2 regions of the Rhodococcus sp. OS5 genome follow, and region 2 is predicted to be linked to the other one. Evidence: riboswitches for the same ligand, from Rfam matches in the RefSeq annotation. Region 2 holds a riboswitch; the other holds the start of a gene.
The links. A riboswitch is a leader RNA that binds a small molecule or an ion and turns the genes downstream of it on or off. The one in region 2 is predicted to bind cobalamin.
Positions count from the first base shown of each region.

Region 1: it holds a riboswitch for cobalamin, as region 2 does, so the genes downstream of both, metE (5-methyltetrahydropteroyltriglutamate--homocysteine S-methyltransferase) here and ACVZUB_RS05815 (ABC transporter substrate-binding protein) in region 2, are expected to answer to the same signal.

Region 1 is NZ_CM166368.1:5,034,490-5,038,762, reverse strand. It holds gene metE (5-methyltetrahydropteroyltriglutamate--homocysteine S-methyltransferase) at 1-1,807, opposite strand, end outside; cobalamin riboswitch at 1,967-2,191, opposite strand; gene ACVZUB_RS23415 (helix-turn-helix domain-containing protein) at 2,273-2,710, opposite strand; gene ACVZUB_RS23410 (response regulator transcription factor) at 2,930-3,559, opposite strand; gene ACVZUB_RS23405 (sensor histidine kinase) at 3,556-4,273, opposite strand, start outside.
Region 2 is NZ_CM166368.1:1,259,438-1,263,710, reverse strand. It holds gene ACVZUB_RS05820 (siderophore-interacting protein) at 141-998, shown strand; cobalamin riboswitch at 1,040-1,220, shown strand; gene ACVZUB_RS05815 (ABC transporter substrate-binding protein) at 1,279-2,292, shown strand; gene ACVZUB_RS05810 (methyltransferase domain-containing protein) at 2,293-3,045, shown strand; gene ACVZUB_RS05805 (FecCD family ABC transporter permease) at 3,042-4,082, shown strand; gene ACVZUB_RS05800 (ABC transporter ATP-binding protein) at 4,079-4,273, shown strand, end outside.

The DNA of each region.
Region 1 (4,273 bases), 2.6 Mb from region 2:
GAGCCGGTTCGTCAACCTGGATGATTCCGATTCCGGCGGCCTGCAGGTCGACGGTCTCGTCTCGAATGGCCAGTGCGACTTGATTTGCCGAGTCGGCGAGGGGTTGGTCGTCGCGGACGAACGACCAGGCCAGAATGGTGACGGGTCCGGTGAGCATGCCCTTGACCGGCTTGTCGGTCAGGGACTGCGCGTACGTGATCCAGTCGACGGTCATCTGTTTCGGGCGGGAGACGTCGCCGTACAGAATCGGCGGACGCACGCAGCGGGTGCCGTACGACTGGACCCAACCGTTGGCGGTGGCGAAGAATCCGTCCAACTGCTCCGCGAAGTACTGGACCATGTCGTTGCGTTCCGGCTCACCGTGAACAAGAACGTCCAGGTCCAGCTCTTCCTGGAGCGCAACAACTTCGGCAATTTCGGCGCGCATACGGTTGACGTACTCGGCTTCGTCGATCTCGCCCTTGCGCAGTGCTGCGCGAGCGATGCGGATCTTCGAGGTTTGCGGGTACGAACCGATTGTCGTCGTGGGCAGCGGCGGCAGAGAAAGCAGTTCGTCCTGGGCAGCGCGACGTTCGGCGGCGGGCGCGCGACCGGTCGCCGAGTTCAGCACCGCGTCCAGACGGCCTCGAACACTCGCATCATTGAGTCTGCGATCGTCCTTGCGGGTCGACGCGGCCGCTCGTGCCAGAGCGAACTCGTCTTCCACCGACTCCCGGCCCTGTGTGAGAGCGGTTGCGAGAGTTACTACTTCCTTGACCTTCTCGGTGCCGAACGCGAGCCACGAGCGCAGGGCCTTGTCGACATCGGCTTCTGCGTCGAGAGTGTACGGAACGTGCAGCAGGGAGCACGATGTGGAGACGGCAAGATTATCCACGCTGCCCAACAGAGCACCCAACGTGCTCAGTGCCGAATCCAGATCCGACCGCCAGATGTTTCGTCCGTCGACCACGCCGGCGACGACCAGTTTGCGGGCGAGTTCGGGGACGGAGCCGATCGAATCCTGACCGGCCACCAGGTCGACGGCAAATCCTTCGACGCCGGTGGACGCAAGCGCGGGCAGCGCCTCACGCAGCGAACCGAAGTACGACGCCAACAGGATCGACGGCCGCTCGGACAGCGCTGAAAGCTGTTCGTACGCAGCGCGTGCCGCTTCGATTTCCTCGTCGGTGCGATCGCCTACGAGGGCCGGTTCGTCGAGCTGAACCCAGCTCGCACCGGCCTTCGCGAGCCGACCGAGTAGATCCGCGTAGAGGGGGAGTAGTTCGTCGAGTCGCGAGAGCAGCGGCTCGTCGGTGCCGACAGCCTTCGAGAGCAGCAGGAAGGTGACCGGTCCGATGACGACCGGGCGGGCTGCAATACCGTCGGAAAGTGCTTCTGCCAGTTCGGACAAGACCTTGGACGGGTCGAGTGCGAACGTGGTGGACGGCGAGATCTCCGGCACCAGGTAGTGGTAGTTGGTGTCGAACCACTTCGTCATTTCGAGCGGCGCGATGGTGTCCGTCCCACGGGCAGCGGCAAAGTAGCGGTCCAACGGATCGGCGACCGACGCGACGCGGTCGGGCAGCGCGCCGAGAAGAACTGCGGTGTCGAGCATCTGGTCGTAGAAGGAGAAGGTATTGACCGGGACGGAGTCGATGCCCAGGTCACGGAGGTCGGCCAAGCCCTGCCGACGGAGGTCACGGGCGACAGCCTGCAGGGCGTCGGCGTCGATGCGCCCTGCCCAGTAGCTTTCGGTTGCCCGCTTGAGTTCTCGATGAGGACCGATGCGCGGTGAGCCCAGCACGGTCGAAGTGAATGTTGTTGTCACGGAGTTTCTCCAGATTGCCAATGCATTGATGGCCACTGCCGGCAGACGGGTACACCTCACGAGACCCCGAGTTTCAGCGGGCAGCACTGCCCGCACCGCACACGAGGTCCGATGGAGATCTACACGCCCATTCCACGAGGCGGTGGACCGTCGGGCACGGCGTGCCCGACACAGTCGGCAGGTCTTCGGACTCGCGGGCACTCGATCGAGTTGGATCGAACCTACTGGCCGTCGCTTCCCAGGCGGATGCCCAGTGCACATGAACGGCGGTCGTTCCTGCTTACCGCTGCGGGACAGTCCCGGATTTTCACCGGGTTCCCTCTCACCCCGACAGCTTGCGCTGACGGAGCTTCGACGCCGGGACCGGTCTTCGGGGCTCCTCATGACCGTGCCGGGCGAACCAGCTGCATCGACCAGCATAAGGCCAACCCTCCCTGAGCAGTCAAGGAGAGTCGGCGAAGGGCGCTATGCGCGTGACATGTAGGAATTCGAGTCCGGTGGTACGCGCGGAAGATTTTCGGAGGACCGTAGATTCTCCGCCATTTCGACAAGCAGATCCTGTGAAGACGGTGAGAGGTCGACGACACGGGAGGTGAGGTTCCGCAGGCGCACGTTGTGCAGCTGTTCGAGGAGGGAGAGGTCTGCCTCGCCACCTGAGATCGCGGGCGGAGTGTGATCGGACGGGGCGTAGAAGTAGTCCGGATTGACCTTGAAGAAGTGGGCGAGGGCGGCAACCACTTCGGGTGACGGATTGGTTCGGACGCCGGTGCGCAGTTGCGACAGGTACGGCGTCGAGATACGGCAGCCGAACTCGGTCATGCCGCGAACGACCATCGCGTTGGTGACGTGAAAGTCGGCAGTCTCGAACAGCGAGTTCAAGCGATCGTTGAACTGGTTCGACATGAGACGTCCCTTCCCCCGCTACGCACAGGCTCCGTCGGTTCAATTAACTGCATCATAGCCAGTTATCGAACGATTAGCTGTTTCAGATTCTCGCGAAGCGGTCGTTTGCAGGGAAAATCCCTAGGGTAGAAGGTCCCTACTTTGAGTGATCTGGACAAATCGCCATCACGAATCGAACGGCGAACTATTTGCCGGGGAAGGCGATTCCAGACGCGCGGATCAGAGCCAGCCGTTCGACTCGGCGATTCTGACGGCTTCCGCGCGCGTCGACGCACCCGTCTTACCCATCGCGGATGACAGATGATTTCGAACTGTCCCGGCAGACAGGAAGAGCGCCCCTGCGATGGCTGCCACGGGTGCGCCGTCGTGAGCGGCGCGCAGTACTTGGGTCTCACGCTCCGTCAGGGGCGACTCGCCGCTGACGAGGCTGTCGGCCGCAAGGGTGGGATCGACGACGCGCAGTCCGGCGTGGACACGCCTGACCGCGTCGGCAAGCTGCCTGGCGGGGGTGTCCTTGACGACGAACCCGCCGGCCCCGGCGTGCAGGGCTTTACGAAGAAATCCGGGACGGCCGAACGTGGTGACGATCAGAATCCGGGTGTCGGGTGCTGCCTCGCGAAGGGCCGCCGTCGCGGCGATTCCGTCCATGCCGGGCATCTCGACGTCCAGAAGCGCGACGTCCGGGCGGTGTTCGAGAACGGCGGACACCACCTCGTCGCCGCGACCGACCTCGGCCACCACGGACAGGTCGGATTCCAGATCGAGCAGCGCGGCCAAAGCTCCTCGCACGAGCGCCTGATCGTCCGCCAAGAGCAGCCGTATGGTTGCTCGATCGCCCTGGCTGTTCACTCTGTCTCCTGTTCGACTACCTGAAGTGCAAACCCCTGCGGCTGGGGATGAGTGATGATCACTCGTGCGCCCGACGCTCCGGCGCGCTCGCGCAATCCGATCAGACCGTTTCCGGAAGACGTCGACTCGGCCCCTCGTCCGTCGTCGACGACCGACGCACTATTTTCGTCGACCGTGATCCGGCAGTGGGTCGCACCGCTGTGTCGAACGACGTTGGTGACGCCCTCACGGATCGTCCATGCAAAGAGTTCCCGAAGACGCGTGGGAACCATGTCGGTACTGCTCGGCACCTCGTCTTCGATACCAGCCGCACGCAATGCCTCTCGCGCTCGGGCTATCTCGACGGGAAGAGAAATCCCACGAAATCCTTCGACGGCCGAGCGCACGTCCGCCAACGCGTCACGCGAAAGTCTTTCGAGGTCGTCGAGTTCGTTGCGCGCACGCTCGATATCGACATCGAGTAGGCGATTGGCCAGTTCGGCTTTGATCGTGATGACGGTCAGCGAGTGCCCGAGGATGTCGTGCAGATCGCGCGCCATCCTCGTTCGCTCCTCCATGATTGCCCGCTGCTCCTGCTCTTCGCGTTCATGGAGTATGGCGAAGTTGCGGCTGATCAGGGACATGATTCCCCAGGTCGCGAACGCGGCCGCGCAGACTCCGAGTGAGAGTCCGGAGTAGTTTCCCCATCCGGACGAGAGGCTGACTATCTCCACG
Region 2 (4,273 bases):
GCGCCGGCACCACTCGCTCAACCGCGTCGTTTCGAGACCCGAATCATTCAGGTAATCAGATGTCACTTCTGGACAACTCGCTCGACTTAGGTAGCACTAACCTGGCGGCATCCCGAAAACCCGATCCAGGAGCACAGTCGATGACACATGCAGACGCCTCGCGCACAACAACTCCCCCGACGACCGTCCTACGGACCGCTGACCACAATCGCGGACTCAACGACGTTCTCGCGATCGTCGAAGCACTGGAGCGACCGAGCGATCACCTGCTGCGGATCACGGCTCGTTTGACGGAGTCGACCGACGATCCGACCTGGTCACGCCCGAATGTGACCGTACGCATGAATCTCGGGCCGGCCTTCGACGACGCTTCGCGCGTGTACACGGTGCGTTCCTACGATTCAGCGAGCGGATCGATCGTCGTCGATGTGGTCCTGCACGGACAGACCAGTCCGATGATGAGGTGGGCAGCAGCGTTGGCCGTCGGTGACACCTTCGGCCTCACCGGTCCGCGGCCACACTTCTTGATCCCTGATGTTCCTGGTCGACGTATCGCACTTTTTCTGGACGGCACCGCAATACCCGCATTGCACTCGATCATCGAGCAGTTGCCTACCGACGTCGTCGGAATCGGCTGGGTCACAACAGATGACGAGGTCGCCTTCGCCGAACTGCCCGCCCTCCCCGGCCTGGAGCTTCACCGCGTGAGCGCAGATCCGGCCGAGCCCGACGGCCCACTGGCGGTACGAGCACGCGAGCTCGCCAATCCCGCGAGCTACGTCGTGTGGGGCGCCGGTGAACGCAACGAGATGCGCGCAATCCGGAAGCACTTTCGATCGACCGTCGGACTCGACAAAAACGACGTCGCGATATTCGGATATTGGAAGGAGGGCGTCAGCAACACCGAAATCGACCTCCGTCGACGCGAGAACTACGAGCGCATCCTCGCCGACGGCGGAACCCTCACCGACATCGACGACCTGGCCATCGAGATCTGATTGCCTCACACCAGCCGACCTGACCGGCGGTGCACTGCGGTGATAAGTTCCTCTGTGCCAGCGGACCTCCACACAGGGGGTCAGGGAATCCGGTGTGAATCCGGAACTGACGCGCAGCGGTGAGGGTGACCGCCCGGGCTTACGCCACTGGATGAGAATCTGGGAAGGCGCTCGGGTGGGGCGATCTCGAGTCCGAATACCGGCTGGCAGCAGGGGTCAACAGGCGCCTGTTCACACGGTAACGGGCTCCGCGAACGAGCCCCTGCGAGAACGAGATTCCATGCGTCTGTCCAGACTTCGCCTACCCGCCGCCGCCGTCGCTGCCCTGTTGAGCGCGTCGTTGGTTGCCTGCTCCTCCGACGACAGTGCTGCCCGACAATCCAACTCTTCCGAACAATCGCGCGTGACAGTCCAGAACTGTGGCCGAGACGTCACGGTGGAGCGACCGATCGAACGGGCAATCGCGGTAAATCAACCTGCAGCAGAGATGCTGTTCGCGCTGGGAGTGCAGGACCGGATGGCCGGGTACGCCATGAGCGATGACGATGTCCTCCCAGAACTGCGCGAGGCGCGTGGTCAGGTCCAGGCGTTCGACACCGAGTTCCCGTCATTCGAAAGTGTCCTCGAACGCGAACCGGACATGGTCTACACGACGTTCAACTACACGTTCACCTCGGAGGGCATCGCCGACCGGATCAAGTTCACCGACCTCGGTGTCGCGACATATCAGTCACCCAGCGAGTGCACCGGTCAGGATGCCGAGCAGAGCAAGGCCCTCACGCTCGACGACTTGTACGACGAAATCGACGACGTGGCAACACTGTTCGATGCCAAGGACAAAGGTGTCGAGCTCACCGAGAGTTTGAAGGATCGCGCGGCCACCGCCACGGCGGCACTGGGAGCTGAGGACGTGACGCTGGCGTGGTGGTACGCAGCCACGAAGACTCCGTACTTCGCCGGGTGCTGCGGTGCACCGGGAATCATGACCGACGCGGTGGGTGCGAAGAACGCCTTCGACGACAACAAGCAGTATTGGCCCGAAATCGGTTGGGAGAGTGTGCTCGATCGAGACCCGACCGTGCTGGTGCTCGCAGATCTCGACCGCGGTGGAGACGGCGACAGTGCCGCAGACAAGATCGCGTTCCTCGAATCGGACCCGGTCGCCAGCAAGCTCACCGCAGTGAAGAACAAGCGTTACATCATCCTCGAAGGAACGACGATGGATCCCTCGATCCGCAATGTCGGTGGCATCGAACAGCTCTCCGACGGGCTGCGCCAGTTGGGTGTGGTCTAGATGTCCGCGGAGATCTGTGAACTGGTGCGTCGGTGGGACGACCAGCAGGCGGCATACATCGCCGACCGTGAGAAGCGCTTCGACGTGATTCTCGACGTTCTCGAATTGCAGCACGCGCACACCCCGTTCACGGTTGTCGACCTGGCCTGCGGGCCGGGTTCACTGAGCGCCCGGATTCTCGAGAAGTTCGAGCATGCGAGCGTTGTGGGGATCGACTACGACCCGATGCTGCTGGAGCTCGCCCGCCAGTCGTCGACGCGTTTCGGTGACCGACTGCAGCTGATCGACGCAGATCTGGCGGGAGCCGATTGGCCGAATTCGGTGGCTGCGCCGGTTCAGGCGATAGTGTCGACAACCGCGCTGCACTGGTTGCAACCGCAGCAGCTCGTCGAGGTGTACCGGCAGTGCCGCGAACTGCTGAGTCCGGACGGAGTCCTGCTCAACGGTGATCACTTTCGTTTCGACAGCCGCTTCCCTGTCATCGAGCGATGGGCGAAGGCTCACGACGAGCAGACGCAACGCTCCGCCTTTGCTGCCGGTGCTCCCGAGTGGGAGAGCTGGTGGGAGGAGTTGCGGGCAACTCCCGGCATCGGACCAATGACCGACGAGCGAGAGCGCAGATTCGCCGGACGTGACGCCACTGCGCCCACGGCCGTCGACTTCCAGTTGGCGGCGCTCGCGCAAGCAGGTTTTCGGGAGTCGGGGACGGTCTGGCAGCTGTTCGACGACTACGTGGTCTACGGCGTGAGATGACGACAAGAGTTCGGCTGCGTGACAACCCGACGACCGTCACCCTGCTGTGGATGATCGGTGTTGTCACGCTGGCCGGATCGGCTGCCGTGGCAATCACGTTGGGGCCGGCCGGTCTGTCGGTCGGTGAGGTGGCTTCGATCGTCGTCGGCCATCTCGGCGGTACCGCGGCGGACGTCACCCCTATCCGTGACGGCATCGTCTGGGACCTCCGTCTGCCGCGTACCCTGCTCGCCGCGCTCTGCGGTGCCGGTCTCGGGTTGTGCGGTGCGATCATGCAGTCGCTGCTTCGCAATCCGCTGGCCGATCCGTTTGTCCTCGGTATCTCGTCCGGCGCCTCGACCGGTGCCGTACTGATCGTGATCCTCGGAGTCGGGTCGGGAGTGATCGGCTTGTCGAGCGGCGCCTTCATCGGCGCGGTGATCTCCTTCGCCCTTGTGTTGCTGCTCGCCCATGCGGCCGGCGGCACGCCGGATCGGGTGATCCTGGCCGGTGTCGCCGCGACCCAACTGTTCTCCGCGCTCACCTCGTTCATCGTCATCACCTCGGCCGATCCCGAGCAGACCCGCGGCGTGATGTTCTGGCTCCTGGGCTCACTCGGCGGCGCCGACTGGCTCGACGTCGCACTCTGCGCTGCGGTGGTCGCAGTCGGCCTCGCGGTCTGTCTGACTCACTCCCGCGCACTCGACGCCTTTGCCTTCGGCGAGGACGCGGCGTCGTCGCTGGGGGTGAACGTGTGGCGGGTGCGTATGACCCTGTTGTTGGCAACAGCCTTGATGACCGCGGTGATCGTGAGCGTCGCAGGTGCCATCGGCTTCGTGGGCCTGGTCCTCCCGCACGCGGCGCGGGCTCTCGTCGGTTCGAACCACCGCCGACTCCTGCCCGCGTCCGCACTGATCGGCTCCATCTTCCTTGTCTGGGTCGACGCTGTGGCACGCACAGCCATTGCGCCGCAGGAACTCCCGGCCGGTGTGGTGACCGCGCTGGTCGGTGTGCCTGCGTTTGCCGTCATCCTCTGGAGACGGAAGGCCAGGCCATGACACTCGAAGCTACCGGCGTCAGTTGGCGGGTCGGCGGGGCGCTCATAGTCGACGACCTCGACGTCTCGCCTACAACCGGAAGTACGGTGGGGCTTCTCGGCCCCAACGGTTCGGGGAAATCGACGCTGCTGAAACTGCTTGCCGGGCACAATCGTCCGACATCCGGTGTCGTGACCCTGGACCGAACCCCG